4 regions of the Streptomyces sp. NPDC018031 genome follow, and region 1 is predicted to be linked to each of the others. Evidence: riboswitches for the same ligand, from Rfam matches in the RefSeq annotation. Region 1 holds a riboswitch; each other region holds the start of a gene.
The links. A riboswitch is a leader RNA that binds a small molecule or an ion and turns the genes downstream of it on or off. The one in region 1 is predicted to bind cobalamin.
Positions count from the first base shown of each region.

Region 2: another riboswitch for cobalamin. It lies ahead of ACH4B3_RS06135 (FecCD family ABC transporter permease); the one in region 1 lies ahead of ACH4B3_RS23155 (ABC transporter substrate-binding protein).
Region 3: another riboswitch for cobalamin. It lies ahead of ACH4B3_RS30765 (energy-coupling factor ABC transporter permease); the one in region 1 lies ahead of ACH4B3_RS23155 (ABC transporter substrate-binding protein).
Region 4: another riboswitch for cobalamin. It lies ahead of ACH4B3_RS02200 (ribonucleoside-diphosphate reductase subunit alpha); the one in region 1 lies ahead of ACH4B3_RS23155 (ABC transporter substrate-binding protein).

Region 1 covers NZ_JBIRFT010000011.1:81,264-85,465, forward strand. Annotated here, with positions in the region: gene ACH4B3_RS23140 (ATP-grasp domain-containing protein) at 1-126, shown strand, start outside; gene ACH4B3_RS23145 (MFS transporter) at 119-1,363, shown strand; gene ACH4B3_RS23150 (class I SAM-dependent methyltransferase) at 1,360-2,109, shown strand; cobalamin riboswitch at 2,163-2,348, shown strand; gene ACH4B3_RS23155 (ABC transporter substrate-binding protein) at 2,378-3,418, shown strand; gene ACH4B3_RS23160 (FecCD family ABC transporter permease) at 3,448-4,202, shown strand, end outside.
Region 2 covers NZ_JBIRFT010000001.1:1,432,162-1,436,363, reverse strand. Annotated here, with positions in the region: gene ACH4B3_RS06145 (ABC transporter substrate-binding protein) at 1-482, opposite strand, end outside; gene ACH4B3_RS06140 (ABC transporter ATP-binding protein) at 846-1,625, opposite strand; gene ACH4B3_RS06135 (FecCD family ABC transporter permease) at 1,625-2,659, opposite strand; cobalamin riboswitch at 2,837-2,976, opposite strand; gene ACH4B3_RS06130 (FABP family protein) at 2,969-3,541, opposite strand; gene ACH4B3_RS06125 (DsrE family protein) at 3,804-4,166, shown strand.
Region 3 covers NZ_JBIRFT010000022.1:31,613-35,814, reverse strand. Annotated here, with positions in the region: gene ACH4B3_RS30780 (energy-coupling factor ABC transporter ATP-binding protein) at 1-584, opposite strand, end outside; gene cbiQ (cobalt ECF transporter T component CbiQ) at 581-1,330, opposite strand; gene ACH4B3_RS30770 (energy-coupling factor ABC transporter substrate-binding protein) at 1,335-1,739, opposite strand; gene ACH4B3_RS30765 (energy-coupling factor ABC transporter permease) at 1,741-2,454, opposite strand; cobalamin riboswitch at 2,483-2,679, opposite strand; gene ACH4B3_RS30760 (SpoIIE family protein phosphatase) at 2,784-4,202, opposite strand, start outside.
Region 4 covers NZ_JBIRFT010000001.1:517,898-522,099, reverse strand. Annotated here, with positions in the region: gene ACH4B3_RS02205 (ribonucleotide-diphosphate reductase subunit beta) at 1-266, opposite strand, end outside; gene ACH4B3_RS02200 (ribonucleoside-diphosphate reductase subunit alpha) at 266-2,689, opposite strand; cobalamin riboswitch at 2,815-2,972, opposite strand; gene mctP (monocarboxylate uptake permease MctP) at 3,274-4,202, opposite strand, start outside.

The DNA of each region.
Region 1 (4,202 bases):
ATCGTCTACGCGGAGGGCGAGACGGCCGAGCTGGCCACGCACTGCGCGGTCGCCGCCGCCAACGCGGTGCGCGTGCTCACCGAGCCGTTCCCGGAACCGGCCGGCGACCGGCCCAGCGGTGGCTGAGCGCGCCGGCCGCCGGGCACGGGACCGGGGACTGCGGGCCGCGCTGTCCACACTGAGCGGCCCCCTGCGCTTCCTGCTGCTCAGCTCCTTCCTGATCCCGCTCGGCAGCTTCATGGTGCTGCCGTTCATGTCGGTCTTCCTCCACCAGCGGCTCGGGATGGGACTGGGCGCGGTCGGCGTGGTGCTGGCCGCGGCGTCCCTGGTCCAGTTCTCGGGCGGGATCGTCGGCGGTGCGCTCGCCGACCGGTGGGGTCTGCGGCGCACCATGGTCTGGGCGCTGGTGGTGCGCACCGCGGGGTTCGTGGCGTTCCTGCTGGCGCTGCGGTGGCCCCCGCTGGCCGTGGGCGCGCTGATCCTGACCTGCTGCGGCGCGGCGCTGTACCTGCCCGCCAACAAGGCGTACCTGGTCCACGGCGTGGCCGACGAGCGGCGGCCGGCGTTCCTGTCGGCGGGCAACGCGGCGCTCAACGCGGGCATGGCGGTGGGCCCGCTGATCGCCGGACCGTTCGTGCTGACGTCGCCCGGTCCGCTGTTCCTCGCCGTCGCGGCGCTGTTCGCGGTGGTCACGGCGGGCCATGCGCGGCTGCCGGAGCAGGGGGAGGAGCGCCCGCGCGGGAGCGGCACCGGCCAGGGACTGCTGACCGGGGTGGCCGTGCTGCCGTTCGCCGCCAACGCGCTGGCGTTCTACCTGTACTTCCACTTCCAGCACTACCTGGCGGTGTACGCCGTGGAGCGGGCCTCCAGCGCGTTCTACAGCGTCGTGCTGCTGACCTGCTTCGTGCTCGTCATCGTCGTCCAGCCGTTGGCCTCCGGCCTGATCCGGCGGATGAGCTACCCGGCGGCCCTGGTGACCGGGTTCGCGGGACTGGCCGCCGGCCTGGCGGTCCTGGGCTGCGGCAGCAGGGCGGCGCTGCTGGCCGGCGGAGCGCTGATCACCCTGGGCGACATCGTGCTGTTCCTCAAGAACGACCTGGAGGCCCTGCGGCTCAGCCCGCGCTCGGACGCCGTGGTCTTCGGCCAGCAGCGGCTCGCCGCCGGCCTGGGCGCCTGCGCCAGCGGTGTGCTGGGCGGGCAGCTGTACGACCTGGCCGAACGGGCCGGCGACACCGGCGGGTTCTGGCTGCTGGCCGCCGCGCAGTGCCTGCTGCTGCCCCCGCTCCTGCTCCTGCTGCGCCGCGGCGCGGCCGCCCCTGCTGTCCACCACGACGACACGGAAGGGACACCGATCCTTCGATGACACACACCGGCGGGTTCCAGGACGACGACTTCTGGACCGAGTTCTACGACTTCCTCTTCCCGGCACAGCGCTTCACCCAGGCGGAGGAACTGCTCGACAGCTCACCGCTGCTGTCGTTCCCGGACGGGGCGAGGGTGCTCGACCTGTGCTGCGGCGCGGGCGTGTTCACCGTCCCGCTGGCCCGCCGGGGCTTCGAGGTGACCGGCGTGGACCGCAGCCCGGCCATGCTGGACCGGGCGCGCAAGCTGTCCGCCGACGCCGGCGCGGCGGCCAGGTACGTGCGGTCCGACGTGCTGGAGTACAGCGAGCCCGGGGCCTTCGACGTGGTCCTCAACATGTTCACGTCCTTCGGCTACTTCGCGGACCCGGCCGACAACGCCCGGGTCCTGAGCACCATGCACGGCTGTCTGGCGCCGGGCGGCACGCTGCTCCTGGACCTGGCGGGCAAGGAGCTGCTGGCGCGCAAGGTCGTGCCCCCCAAGGTCGTCCGGCGCGGCGCGGACCTGCTGGTGCAGACCGACACGGTGCTGGACGACTGGGCGCGGCTGCGCAGCGACTGGGTGCTGGTGCGGGGGGACCGCGTGACGCGCGCCAGTCTGGTGTGGTTCGTCTACAGCGCCGTGGAGTTGCGGGAGATGGCCGAGCGGGCGGGGTTCCGGAACATCGAGATCTTCGGCGGGTTCGACGGCCGCCGCTACGACCAGGACGCCGAGCGGCTGATCCTCCGGGCGACCCGCGGGGAGTGAAACCACCGGGGGCGCGCGGTGTTTCACCGCGCGCTCTTTCGCCGTTCGTCCGGCGAATCGTAATATCACCCGGTCATCACCGCGACGGGAGATCAGGAAGCCGGTGCGATTCCGGCACGGTCCCGCCACTGTGACCGGGGAGTGCACCCCTTGGAGACGGCCACTGCGCGCGGCGCGGGAAGGCCCGGGGGAACGTCGATCCGGGAGTCAGGACACTGGCCTGTCGCGGGCCCGATCCGAGGAGCGCGGACTCCCCAGGAGGCTCTACGTGTACGACGGCACGACCCGTTCCCCTTCCCCCGCCCCGCCCGCACGGCGCCGCCGCGCGCCCCGCGCCGCGGCGCTCGCGCTCGCCCTGTCCGCGACCCTGTCGGCCGGCTGCGGCACCTCCGGCGACACCCGCGACGACCGCCCCGCCGCGTCGTCCGCGACGGGCTTCCCGGTCACCATCGACAACTGCGGGACCCGCACCACCTACGACAAGCCGCCGTCCCGGGTGGTCACCATCCACCAGCACCCGGCGGAACTGATGCTCGCCCTCGGGCTGAAGGACCGGATGGTGGGCACCGCCTTCCCGGACTCCGCCGTACTGCCCGAACTGCGCGAGGACTTCGAGGCCGTGCCCGAACTGGCCGAGAGGGAACCGTCCTTCGAGACCGTGCTGGAGGCCGAACCGGACTTCGTCTACGGCGGCTACGGCAGCGCGTTCGCCGAGAACGAGGGCCGCTCCCGCGCCGCGTTCGCCGACGTGGGCATCGACACCTACCTCAACCGCGAGTACTGCGGGCGGAAACAGGTGTCCATGAAGGACACCTACGACGAGATCCGCACCATCGGCAGGATCTTCGGTGTCCCGGAGCGGGCCGACCGGCTGGTCACCGACCTCCAGGCGCGCGTCCGCTCCGCCACCGACGCGGTCCGGGACGCGCCCGCGGTGCCCGTGTTCGTCTACGACAGCGGCGACAAGGCGGCGTTCACCGCCGGTGGCAAGAGCCTCGGCACGGAGATCATCCGGCTGGCCGGCGGACGGAACGTCTTCGCCGACCTGGACGAGGTCTTCGGCGAGGTGTCCTGGGAGCAGGTGGTCGCCCGGAACCCCGAGGTCATCGCCGTCTACGACTACGCGGGGGCCGGCAGCGCCGAGCGGAAGAAGGAGTTCCTGCTCGACCAGCCCGCACTCGCCGACGTCCCCGCGATCAAGAACAAGCGGTTCGTGGTGCTGCCGCTCACCGCCACCCTGGTCGGCGTCCGCCCGCCGCACGCGGTGCAGGACCTGGCCCGCGGACTGCACCCGCGGAGGTTCCGGTGACCGCCCCGCCGAAGTCCGTCCCCCGCACGGTGCCCCGGGCCCGGACCGCACCCGGCGCGGCCGGACCGCGCCGCTGGGGCCACCCGGTGACCCTCGGGGTCCTCGGCCTGCTGCTCCCGCTCTCCCTCACGGCGGGCATGGCCATCGGATCGGTGCACGTGCCGCCGGGCGAGGTGTGGGGCATCGTGACCCACGCACTGGGCGCCGGCTGGTCCGAGCCCACCTGGTCCCGGGCGCACGAGACGATCGTGTGGGAGGTCCGGGCGCCCCGCGTGCTGCTCGGCGCGATGACCGGGGCCGGGCTCGCGGTGGTGGGCACCGCCATGCAGGCGCTGGTACGCAACCCGCTCGCCGAGCCCTATCTGCTGGGGGTCTCCTCCGGCGCGTCCCTGGGCGCGGTCACGGTGATCGTCTACGGCCTGAGTGTGTTCGGCACCGCCTCGCTGTCGGCCGCCGCGTTCGCCGGGGCGCTGCTCACCCTGCTCGTGGTGTACACCACGGCCCGGGCGGGCGGCCGGATCACCCCGGTACGGCTGGTGCTGTCGGGCGTGGCGGTCGCCGCGGTGCTCACCGCGGTGATGGACCTGCTGCTGCTGACCAGCGACCGGGGCAACGAGGCCCGGGCGGTCCTCGCCTGGACCCTCGGAGGTCTCGGCGGAGTGCGCTGGGACACGCTCTGGCTGCCCGGGGCGGCGCTGCTGCTGGGCATCGGCGTGCTGCTGATCCAGGCCAGGTCGCTGAACCTGCTGCTGGCCGGTGAGGAGTCGGCCGCCACCATGGGGCT
Region 2 (4,202 bases), on a different contig from region 1:
TTGCGGCAGGACTCGGTGAGGACGTAACTGCCGATGCCGAGCTTCTCCAGGGCGGCCGGGGTGAACCCGTCGTCCTCGCCGAAGCCGTAGTTCCAGCCGGCGAAGACCAGGTCGGCCCGGGCGTCCAGCACCATCTCCTTGTTGATCTCCTTCTTCGACAGCCACCGGACCTTGTCGTAGCCGTCCTTCCAGGGCACCCCGGCCAGGTCGCCCTTGTCGTCGGGCGTCACGAACCCGGCCATCCGGTCCTCCAGACCGAGGGCGAACATGATCTCGGTGATGCCGACGTCGTTGGTGACCACGCGCCGCGGCATCTCCGCGTAGGTGGTCTCGACGCCGCAGTTCTCGACGGTGACCGGGTAGTGGCCGGACCGGTCGTGCTTCCCGGCGGTGGTCTCGTCGTCCTTGACCTCGGCCCCGCACCCGGCCAGGGCCAGGGCAGCGACGAGGAGCAGGGCGGGCGTGCGGGAACGGGCGTGCATGGGGACCTCACAGGGTGGGTGGGGGAGGTACGGGGAGGCACAGGGCGGGTGGGTGGGAGAGGCACAGCGCGGGTGGGCGGGGGAGACGCAGCGCGGGTGGGCGGGGGAGACGCAGCGCGGGTGGGTGGGGGAGGCACAGGGTGGGTGGGCGGGAGAGGCACAGCGCGGGTGGGCGGGAGAGACGCAGCGCGGGTGGGTGGGGGAGGCACAGGGCGGGTGGGCGGGAGAGACGCAGCGCGGGTGGGTGGGGGAGGCACAGCGCGGGTGGAGTGGGGCGGGGCGGGGTGGTGCGCGTCGGTCCCGGTCCCGGTCCCGGTCCCGGAACCCGGTCCCGGACCCGGTCCCGGGGGTGGGACCGGGGCCTCAGGGGGCGGTGGCCGGCAGCCGGTCGAAGAGGAGTTGCACCGCGCCGGTCTCCGGGTGCCGCACCCGGTGCGCGCGCACGCCGAAGACGTCGGCGAGCAGCTCCGGGGTGAGGACGTCGTGCGGGGTGCCGGAGGCGACGATCCGGCCGCCCGCGACGACGTACAGGCGGTCGCAGTGGACGGCGGCGAGGTTGAGGTCGTGGAGGGCGGCCAGCACGGTCAGCCCGGCGTCCCGCACCAGCGCCAGCACCTCCAGCTGCTGGGCGATGTCCAGGTGGTTGGTGGGCTCGTCCAGGACGAGGACGGCGGGCTGCTGGGCGAGCGCCCGGGCGATCAGCACCCGCTGCTTCTCGCCGCCGGAGAGGGTGTGGAAGTTCCGGTCGGCGAGGTGGGCGGCGCCGACCCGGGCCAGCGCCGCCGTGCACAGTTCCCGGTCGGTCGCGCTGGTGCGGCCGGCGGCGCTCTGGTGCGGCAGCCGGCCCATGGCGACCACTTCCGCGGCGGTGAAGCCGAACTCCCCGGTGGATTCCTGGGGGAGTGCGGCCAGCCGCCGGGCGCCGTCCCGCGCGCTCAGGGTGCGCAGGTCCGTGCCGTCCAGCCGGATCGCGCCGGCGGTGGGGCGCAGGGCGCGGTAGACGCAGCGCAGCAGGGTGGACTTGCCGCTGCCGTTGGGGCCGACGAGGCCGACCAGCGCCCCGCTGTCCGCCCGCAGGGTGAGGTCGTCCACCAGCCGGGCCCCGGCGACGTCCACGGTCACGTTCTCGATGTCGAGCCGCATCAGGCACCTCCGAGGTGGTGGCCGCGGCGGCGCATCAGCAGCACGAAGCACGGCACGCCGATGACGGCGGTGATCACGCCGACCGGGAGTTCGACGGGTGCCAGCAGCACCCGGGACAGGATGTCGACCCAGACCAGCAGGACCGCGCCGAGCAGCGGGGCGACCGCCAGCACCCGGCGGTGGTCCGCGCCGACGAGCATCCGGGTGATGTGCGGGACCATCAGTCCGACGAACCCGATCGCCCCGCTGACCGCCACCACCGCGCCGGTGACGGCGGCGGTCACCACGAACAGTTCGGTGCGCAGCCGCCGGGCGTCCACGCCGAGCGCGGCGGCGGTCTCGTCGCCCATGGCGAGCGCGTTGAGCCGGCGGGCGGCCAGCGCCAGGTAGCCGAGTCCGGCGGCGACGGCGGCGGCCGCGATCGGTACCGAGGGCCAGCCCGCTCCGCTGAGGCTGCCCAGCAGCCACATCATCGCGGCACGGGCGGCCTCGCCGCGGTCGGCGCTGAACACCATCAGGGTGGTGATCGCCGAGAAGCCGTAGTACATGGCGGTGCCGGTGAGGACCAGGCGCAGCGGGGTGAGCCCCTGCGGGGTGCGGGCCGCGGCGTAGACCAGGGCCATGGCGGCGAGCGCGGAGACGAACGCGGAGGCCGACAGGGCCCAGATGCCGAGGCCGGTGAAGGCGCCGAAGAGCAGGACGGCGTTGGCGCCGACCGCGGCTCCGGAGGAGATGCCCAGGACGAAGGGGTCGGCGAGCGCGTTGCGGACCATCGCCTGCACCGCCACCCCCACCGCCGACAGCCCGGCGCCGACGACCGCGGCGAGCACGGCGCGCGGGAAGCGCAGTTCCCAGACGATGGTGTAGGCGGCGACCTCGTGCCGCTCGATGGCCGAGCCGGTGAGCCCGGCGCGCAGATAGCGCAGCACCTCGGGCCAGCCGATGCCGGCCGAGCCCAGGCCGGCCCCGCAGACCAGGGATATCAGCAGGGCGGCGCAGCCCGCGCCGACCAGCGGGGGGAGCGGCAGCCGCAGCGGTGCGCCGGGTGCGCGCGGGCCGGCGGTCTCGGTGTCGGGTGCGGTCCTGGTGGTGGCTGCCACGGGCGGGTCGCCTTCGCCTCGGGCCGTTTCGTACCTACGGGAAAGGGCGCCCGGGGCGGGCTGTGCGGGCACAGCGCCGGTGGCGGATCCCCTCGCAGTCCACGGCGAGTTGTCAGGAACGACCGCCGCCGCAGGTGATCTGGCTCGCGTCCCTCGCGGGACGCCCACAGTTGCGGGTCAGCGCCGGATTTCGACCGGACTTCCCCTGCGGGGCGGGTGGAGAAGGTGCTGCTGGAACCGGGTCTAGCGGAAGAACGCGATCCCGTCGTCCGGGAGGTCGCCGAGGTCCTTGGCCCAGGCCGCGACCTCTTCCGGGGTCACCGCCTTCTTCAGGTGCGCCGACATGTAGGGGCGGAGCGGCACCTCGGGGGTGGCCTTCTCGCCGACCCACATCAGGTCGCCCTTGACGTAGCCGTACAGTCGCTTGCCGCCGGAGTAGGGCCCGGAGGCGGCGGTGCGCGCGACCGCGTCGGTGACGACGTCGATCTGCGGCTTGCCCTCGGCCAGCTCGCCGTACCAGACCTCGACCACGCCCTGGTCGCGGACCATCACGATCTCGACCTTGCGGTCCTTGTCGATGCGCCAGTAGCCGGACTCGGACTCCAGCGGGCGGACCTTCTTGCCCTCGCTGTCGAGCACCCAGCTGCGGGAGACGTACTCCAGGAAGTCCCGGCCGTCATGGCTGAAGGTGACTTCCTGTCCGAAGTTGCACTTCTCCGAGCCGGGGAAGTCGGCGACGCCGGCGCCCGCCCAGTTCCCGAGGAGGAAGGCGAGGGGCACGAGGTCCGGGTGGAGGTCGGACGGGATCTCGATCATGGAATCAGGCGATCTGTGGAGAGGGGCGGGAGGGGAGTCAGCGCTGGCCCTGGTACAGCTTCTTCCAGGTCAGCCCGGCGAAAGCGACGACAGCGACGGCGACCAGGACCAGCAGGGTGGTGAAGACTGCCTCAAGCACGAGCGCGCTCCTCGGACGGAGTGAGGGTTTTACGGACCGTGGCCAAGTCTAGTGGGCGGTCCGCGCGCCGGTGCTGTGAGGTGCGCGGCAGGAGGCGGGCGCGCCGCGCACTACAGTGCCGACATGGCCAAGAAGCTGGTGATCAAGGTGACGGCGGGCGCCGACGCGCCCGAGCGGTGCTCGCAGGCGTTCACGGTGGCGGCGGTGGCCGCGGCCAGCGGGGTCGAGGTCTCGCTGTGGCTGACCGGGGAGTCCACCTGGTTCGCGCTGCCGGGGCGGGCGGCGGAGTTCGAGCTGCCGCACGCGGCCCCGCTGCCGGAGCTGCTCGACGGCATCCTGGCGGGCGGCACCGTCACGGTGTGCACGCAGTGCGCGGCGCGCCGCGGGATCGAGGAGAAGGATCTGATCGAGGGCGCCCGGATCGCCGGGGCGCAGGTCTTCGTGAGCGAGATCATGCCGGACGGCGTGCAGGCCCTCGTCTACTGAGGGGGCGCCGCCGGCGGCCCGGACGGGCGTGGCACG
Region 3 (4,202 bases), on a different contig from region 1:
CCCGTCTCCCGCAGCCGGCCCAGCACTTCGAGCAGCCGCTCCTGCCCGTGCGGGTCCAGCCCGGCCGTCGGCTCGTCCAGGATCAGCACCCGCGGACGCATGGCCACCGCCCCGGCGATGGCCGCGCGCTTGCGCTGCCCGTAGGAGAGCAGATGGGTGGGCCGGTCGTGCAGCGCCGTGATGTCCAGCGCCTCCAGGGCCTCGGCGACCCGGTCGCGCACCTCCTCCGGCGGCAGCCCCAGGTTCATCGGGCCGAAGGACACGTCCTGGCCGACCGAGGCGGCGAACAGCTGGTCGTCGGGGTCCTGGACGACCAGCTGGACGGCGGTGCGCAGCCGGGTCAGCGCCTTGCGGTCGTGGCCCACCCGCTCGCCGTCCAGCCGCAGTTCGCCCCAGGCGCACCGCAGCCCGCCGCTGAGCAGCCGCATCAAGGTGGTCTTGCCGCTGCCGTTGCGGCCGAGCAACGCCACCGAACGCCCTTCGCTGACGGCGAAGCACACCCCGCGCAGCACCGGGGGACCGTCCTCGTAGGCGTATCCGGCGTCGACGAGCTCCACGACCGGTGGCGGGGACGACGGGGTCATGGGACGAGCCTTTCGAGTACGAGGGTGAGGACGACCAGGCCCGTCAGCAGGGCCGCGGTGGCGCCGACGAAGCGCCTCGACACGGTCGCCGGGGGCAGCAGGACCCGCAGCGTGCCGTCGTAGCCGCGGCCGGCGAGCCCGGCCTGCAGCCGGCCGGCCCGGTCGAAGGCCCGGACGAACGCGATCGCGCCCAGCCCGGCCACCGACCGCCACGCCGCCGCCCGGCTGGTGTGGCCCAGCCGGGCGGCCTGCGCCTGGCGGACCCGGGACAGCGTGTCCAGGAGCAGGAAGCTGATCCGGTACATCACCAGCGCGACGTCGACCACGGCCGCCGGCACGCCGGCCCGCACCAGACGGGGGAACACGTCGGAGACCGGTGTGGTGAAGGCGAACAGCAGCACCCCCAAGGAGGCCGCGGAAGTCCGCAGCAGCAGCTGTCCGGCCTGCTCCGGGCCGCCCGGCGCCAGGGAGAGCGGCCCGTGCGGACCGCCCACCTGCACCAGCAGCGGCAGCGCCCCGGTGACGCAGAATCCGAGCGGTATCCGGAAGGCCCGCCACAGCTGCCGTCCGGCGACCCCCGCCGGGCCGAGGAGCAGTGCCAGCGTGGCGGCGGCCACCAGTGGCGCGCCCGGCCAGGGCGGCAGACAGACCGCGGTCACCGTCAGGCCGAGACCCAGCAGGGCCTTCTCCAGTGGATGGCGGTGGCGCCAGCGACTGCTGTGCGCCGCCGCGTCGATGGGCAGCACCGGGTCAGGCGGACCGGTCGGCGGCGGTGCCCGAGGGCCGTGCCGGCTCTTCCGGCGCGCCCGCGTCGGGTGCCGGCGGCAGGTCTGCGGCGGCGGCCGCCGCGGCGGCGCGGGCCTCGCCCTGGCGGCGCCCCTTGCGGAGCCCGAAGTAGTACGCCAGCACCCCGGCCCCCAGCGCGGCCTGCAGCGCGAACAGCGCCGACTCGATCTCTCCGGACGGGGGTTCGTACAGCGGACTGAACCACGGCTCGTAGTCCGGCTTGTTCTCGGTGATCGCCGTCTCCGCCTGGGCGTCGGCCCCGGCGAACGGCTCCTCCTTGTCGTCGCCGAGCCCCAGGACGACCGGCAGCACGGCGAGCAGCGCGACCACCGCCAGGATCAGTGCGTTGATCTTCGCGTTACGGCTCATGTCAGGCCACCGCGCCCTTCGTGCCGGTCGTGCCGCTCGCGTCGCCGGACCGCTCGCCCGGCAGCACGCCCAGCCGGGCCAGCTCGCCCTTGCTCGACTGCGTCAGCAGCCGCATCACCAGCACCGTCAGCAGCCCCTCGCTGACCGCCAGCGGAATCTGGGTGACCGCGAAGATGCCGCCGAACTTGGCCAGCGCGCCGGCGAATCCGCTGCTCGGGTCCGGGAACGCCAGGGCCAGCTGCACGCTGGTGACGCAGTAGGTGCTCAGGTCGGCGGCGAACGCGCCGAAGAACACACAGACCATCAGCGGCGCGCCGAACCGGCGCAGCAGCCGGTACAGGCCGTATCCCGCCCACGGGCCGACGATGGCCATGGAGAAGGCGTTGGCGCCCAGCGTGGTCAGTCCGCCGTGGGCCAGCAGCAGGGCCTGGAACAGCAGCGTGATGGTGCCCAGCACGGCCATGACGGGCGGCCGGAACAGGATGGCGCCGAGCCCGGTGCCGGTGGGGTGCGAACAGCTCCCCGTCACCGAAGGGATCTTGAGGGCGGACAGGACGAAGGTGAAGGCGCCCGAGGCGCCGACCAGCAGTGTGCTCTCGGGGTGCGTCTTGACCTCGCGGGTCAGCGCGCGCACCCCGTGGAAGACGAACGGAGCGGAAGCCGCGGCCCAGGCGGCGGCGTGCACAGGGGGCAGATAGCCCTCGGCTATATGCATGAGAAGGGAGACCTCTCCAGCACCTCGTGGATGGACGACACACCCTGGCCGGTCTCCTGGCTGACGGGTGATGCCGCCCGAACTCCGCCTTCCCGGGCGCCGCGGTACTTCCACGCCGTCCCAGTGGCTTCCCCGCGGGGATGGAGCCGGACTTCCCGATCACAGTGGCGAGGGCCGCACCGGTTCCACACCGGTTTCCCGTGCACCAAGGCCCTGTGACCTTAGTGCCCCATACGTGCTCACGACAAGCCATGGCAAGCAGCGCACAACCGCCGCACCGGCGGCCCGGGGCGGTGCCCAGCCGGCCGCCGGACCCGGCGCCGGGGCCCTCACAGCATCGGCGGCAGCGCCTGTTCGGCCCAGATGGTCTTGCCCCCGCGGGTGTAGCGGCTGCCCCATCGGGTGGTGAGCTGGGCGACCAGGTACAGACCGCGACCGCCCTCGTCGGTGTCCCGGGCCCGGCGCATCCTCGGCTGGGTACTGCTGGGGTCGGACACCTCGCAGGTCAGCACGTCGGTCCGGATCATCCGCAGTTCGATCGGGCCGCCCGCGTGCCGGATCGCGTTGGTGACCAGCTCACTGACGACCAGCTCGGTGGTGAACGACAGCAGGTCCAGTTCCCAGGCGGTCAGCTGTCGCATCACCAGCTCCCGGGCACGGGCCACCACGGCCGGGTCGGCCTCCAGCGCCCAGGTCGCCGTGTCCCGTTCCGGCACCCGCCGCGTCCGGGCCACCAGCAGCGTCACATCGTCCGGCAGGCGGGTGGGCGGCAGCCCGGCCACGATCTCCCGGGCCACGTCGTGCAGCGGCCGGTGCAGCGCGTCCGTCTGCACCAGCCGCTTCTGCAGTTGCTCCATGCCCTCGTCGACGTCGCCCTCGCCCCGCTCGATCAGGCCGTCGGTGTACAGCGCCAGCACACCGCCCGGCGTGACGTCGATCACCGACTTCTCGAACGGCAGCCCGCCCACCCCCAGCGGCGGGCCGGGGTTCATGGCCACGAAGGTCACCGTGCCGTCGGCGTCCACCACGGCCGGCGGCGGGTGCCCGGCACTCGCCATCGAACAGCGGCCGCTCACCGGGTCGTACACCGCGTACAGGCAGGTGGCGGCGAAGGTGTCCGGTCCGCTCTGGGCGGAGGAGTCGCCCGACAGGCCGGGGCCGGGCAGGGTCGGCACGCCGGGCTGCTCCGCGCCCACGGGCTGCTGGGCCCCCGCCGGTTCCGGCGCGCCCAGCGGCAGTTGCAGCACCAGGTCGTCCAGATGGGTGAGCAGTTCGTCCGGGTCCGGATCGAGGTCGGCGAGGGTCCGCACGGCGGTGCGCAGCCGGGCCATCGAGGCGGTCGCCCGCAGCCCGTGCCCCACCACGTCCCCGACCACCAGGGCGACGCGCGCCGAGGAAAGCGGGATGACGTCGTACCAGTCCCCGCTGACCCCGCCGATCGGATCGGCCGGCAGGTAGACGCTGGCGGTCCTGACCGCGGCGGTGTCCGCCGTGGCCGGCGGCAGCAGGGACCGCTGCAGGCTCACCGCCGCCAGATGCTCGCGGGTGTAGCGGCGCACGTTGTCCAGGGCCAGCGCGGCACGGGCGGCGATCTCCTCCAGCAGGTGCAGGTCGCCCTTCTCGAAGGCGGGCCGGGTGGGCGCGGTCCGCCACAGCATCAGGTTGCCCAGCAGGGTGTTCCCGGCGCACATCGGGACGCTGATCGCCGAACGGGTGCCGGGGACCGCGGTCGACCAGTCGGGTGGCCC
Region 4 (4,202 bases), on a different contig from region 1:
GAGTCGCCGGTCGCGAAGAACGCCACCAGCCGCCCGATCAGGTGCTGCTCGCCGGGGGAGAGCTTGGCGAGGTCGGCCACGTCGGAGTGGAGGTCGACCTCCTCCACGGTCCAGGTGTTCTTGATGGCGTTGCGGTAGTGCTCGTAGAAGGCCGGGTACCGCATCGGCCGCAGGGTGAGTTCGAAGCCCGGGTCGAGCAGGTTCTTCACCGCCGGGGCGGCGGCGCCGGAGGAGAGCGCCGTGCTGGTGGGGCTGTTGTCGGGCATTACTGGCAGGCCTCGCAGGACTCGGGGTTTTCCAGGGAGCAGGCGATCGCCTCGGCGTCGGGGGCGGCCTGCGGCACCGGGACGGTGGCCGCGGCGCCGGCCGCACGGGCCGACTGGGCGATCCGGGTCGCCGGACGCGACCGCAGGTAGTAGGTGGTCTTGATGCCCTGCTTCCAGGCGTACGCGTACATCGAGCTGAGCTTGCCGATGGTGGGCGAGGCCATGAACAGGTTGAGCGACTGGCTCTGGTCGAGGTACGGGGTGCGGGCGGCGGCCATGTCGATCAGCGCGCGCTGCGGGACCTCCCAGGCCGTGCGGTACAGGTCCCGCAGCTCCCGCGGCACCCAGGAGAAGTCCTGCACCGAGCCGTTGGACTCGCGCAGCGCCTCACGGGTCTGCGCGTCCCACACCCCGAGCCGCTTGAGGTCCTCCACCAGGTAGGAGTTGACCTGGAGGAACTCCCCGCTGAGCGTCTCGCGCTTGAAGAGGTTGGAGACCTGCGGCTCGATGCACTCGTAGACGCCCGCGATGGAGGCGATGGTCGCGGTCGGCGCGATGGCCAGCAGCAGCGAGTTGCGCATGCCGGTGACCGCCATCCGCTCGCGCAGCGCGGTCCACCGCTCCGGCCAGGTCACCTGGGCGCCGGCGTAGTGGTCGGGGTGGAGCACGCCGCGCGCGGTACGGGTGGCGGACCAGCCCGGGTGCGGGCCGTGCCGCTCGGCGAGGTCGCAGGACGCCTCGTACGCGGCGAGCATGATCCGCTCGGAGATCCGGGTGGACAGCGCCTTGGCCTCGGGGGAGTCGAAGGGCAGCCGCAGCCGGAAGAAGACGTCCTGCAGGCCCATCAGGCCCAGGCCCACCGGCCGCCAGCGCGAGTTGGAGGCGCCCGCCTGCTCGGTCGGGTAGAAGTTGATGTCCACCACGCGGTCGAGGAAGGTGACGGCGGTGCGGACGGTGGCGTCCAGCCGCTCCCAGTCCATGCCCGGGACGCCGTCCCCGGTGTCCGGGCCGAGATGCGCGGCGAGGTTGACCGAGCCCAGGTTGCACACCGCCGTCTCACCGTCGTCGGTGACCTCCAGGATCTCCGTGCAGAGGTTGGAGGAGTGCACCACCTTGCCCGGCTCGGCGGTCTGGTTGGCGGTGCGGTTGGCGGCGTCCTTGAAGGTCATCCAGCCGTTGCCGGTCTGCGCCAGGGTGCGCATCATCCGCGCGTACAGCACCCGGGCCGGGATGGTCCGCACCGCCTTGCCCGCCGCTTCGGCGCGCCGGTAGGCGGTGTCGAACTCCTCGCCCCACAGGTCGACCAGTTCCGGGACGTCGGACGGGGAGAACAGCGACCACTCGGCGTCCGCCTCCACCCGGCGCATGAACTCGTCCGGGATCCAGTGCGCGAGGTTGAGGTTGTGCGTGCGGCGGGCCTCCTCACCGGTGTTGTCGCGCAGCTCCAGGAACTCCTCGATGTCCGCGTGCCAGGTCTCCAGGTAGACGCAGGCCGCCCCCTTGCGACGACCGCCCTGGTTGACGGCGGCGACCGAGGCGTCCAGGGTGCGCAGGAACGGCACGATGCCGTTGGAGTGGCCGTTGGTGCCGCGGATCAGCGAACCCCGGGCCCGGATACGGGAGTAGGACAGGCCGATGCCGCCGGCGTGCTTCGACAGCCGGGCCACCTGGTGGTAGCGGTCGTAGATCGAGTCCAGCTCGTCCAGCGGCGAGTCCAGCAGGTAGCAGGACGACATCTGCGGGTGGCGGGTGCCGGAGTTGAACAGGGTGGGGGAGCTGGGCAGGTAGGACAGCGAGCTGGTCAGCCGGTACAGCTCGGACACCTCCGCCAGGGCCCGCTCCGAGAGGTTCTCGGCGAGGCCGCAGGCCACCCGCAGCAGGAAGTGCTGCGGGGTCTCGATCACCTGACGGGTCGTGGGGTGGCGCAGCAGGTAGCGGCTGTGCAGGGTGCGCAGGCCGAAGTAGCCGAAGCGGTCGTCGGCGCCGTCGGCCACGGTCTTGTCGACCAGGGTGTCGAGGCGGTCGGCGTGCGCCCGGACGAAGGCGAGGGTGGCGTCGGAGATCAGGCCCTCGCGGTGGCCGGTCTCGACCGAGGCGGAGAAGGACACCGCGCCCTGGCCGGCCGCCTCCTCCGCGATGGCGAGGGTGAGCAGCCGCGCGGCCAGCCGGGAGTACTCGGGTTCCTCGGAGATCATTCCGGCGGCGGCTTCGGTGGCGAGCGCCCGCAACTCCGCCTCGTCCGAACCCGGATGGCGGCCCCGCAGCGCGGCGGCCGCCACCTTCCCGGGGTCGGTGGCAGGCAGGTCGGCGGTGAGATCGGTCAGGGTGCGCAGCAGGGCGGTCCCCGGCGCGTCGGGCGCGGCCGTGGGGTCCTTGGGGTCCTGGGCTGCCGCTGAAACCGGATCGGCGGGCGCGATGGTCACGGAAGTGCTCTCCCTCGCTCGGCTGAGAGGGCCAGGAGGGCGGTGCGCGATGGGCGCCCACGGGCATGCCGAACCGATGACGGGGCACACCGTGCAGCGTCCACCGGCCCAACCCGCGAGGCCCGGACGTCTTCGAGGCCGTCGGCAGGTAACCGGACTTACGCGCACGCAAAAACACACACGTACACCGTTGCGGGACAGTTCCGGATTCGCACCGGATTCCCCTGCGGCGACAGCGAGGATGAGCATACATCTTGTGTTGGCCGCCGCATGCGCCCCCACATGTTGTGTCAGCAGGTTTGAGCTTTCGCACGATTGTGCTATATCGCGGCGATGCGTGCTCGGCCGCCGCGGCGCACCCGAAGAGGCACGGCGCACGGCGCGGGGGCGGGCCCGCGGCACGGGGCGCGGCGCACGCCAAGGGGCGCGGCGAGCTCGCCGCGCCCCTTGGTCGTCACGCTACCGCCCGGCCGGGCGCAGGACGGCACCACGGCGCCGTCCGGGAGGCGTTCGGAGGTGTGAGACCGGGCACGGCCTCCCCACCGCCCGGCGTACGGGCCGGCGCCCGCGGCGCCGGCCCCGGTTCAGTGCCCGCCCGGCGCACCCGCGGTCGCCGGCGGCAGTTCGGCCTTCACGCCGGCGTCGCCGATGTCGGCCGTGTAGTCCGACGGGGAGGTCTCGTCGATCCCGTCGGGCGCCTTCATCGCCCGCAGCAGCACCGTCAGCGCGACCGTCACCAGGACGTTGAGCACGAAGGCGGTCAGGCCGATGTAGCCGATCTCACCGATGCCCGGAATCTCCTTCTGGCTGCCGCCGAAGTGCTTCTGGGTCGGGCTGGCCACGCCGTACGCGGCCACCGTGCCGTAGATCATGCCGACCGCCCAGCCGGCGATGAGCGCCCAGCGGTGGAACCACCGGGTGAACAGCCCGCCGACCAGCGCCGGGAAGGTCTGCAGGATCCAGATGCCGCCCAGCAGCTGGAAGTTGATCGCCACCGTCTTGTCCATGCCCAGGACGAAGATCAGGGCACCCACCTTGACCAGCAGCGAGACCAGCTTGGAGACCTTCGTCTCCTGCTCCGGCGTGGCGTCCGGCTTGAGGAAGTCCTTGTAGATGTTGCGGGTGAACAGGTTCGCCGCGGCGATGGACATGATCGCCGCCGGGACCAGCGCGCCGATGCCGATCGCGGCGAACGCCACGCCCGCGAACCAGGCCGGGAACATGTCCTCGAACAGCTGCGGGATGGCGAGCTGCCCGTTGTCCACCTTCACGCCGGCCGCGATCGCCATGAAGCCCAGCAGCGCCAGCAGCCCGAGCACCAGCGAGTACAGCGGCAGGATCGTGGTGTTGCGGCGGATCACCTCGCGGCTGCGGCTGGAGAGCGTCGCGGTGATCGAGTGCGGGTACATGAACAGCGCCAGCGCCGAGCCGACCGCGAGCGTGGCGTACGCCCACTGGGACGCCTCCGCCGGTGCCAGCGACCCGCGCGGCTTCCCGGTCGCCTCGTTGGTCT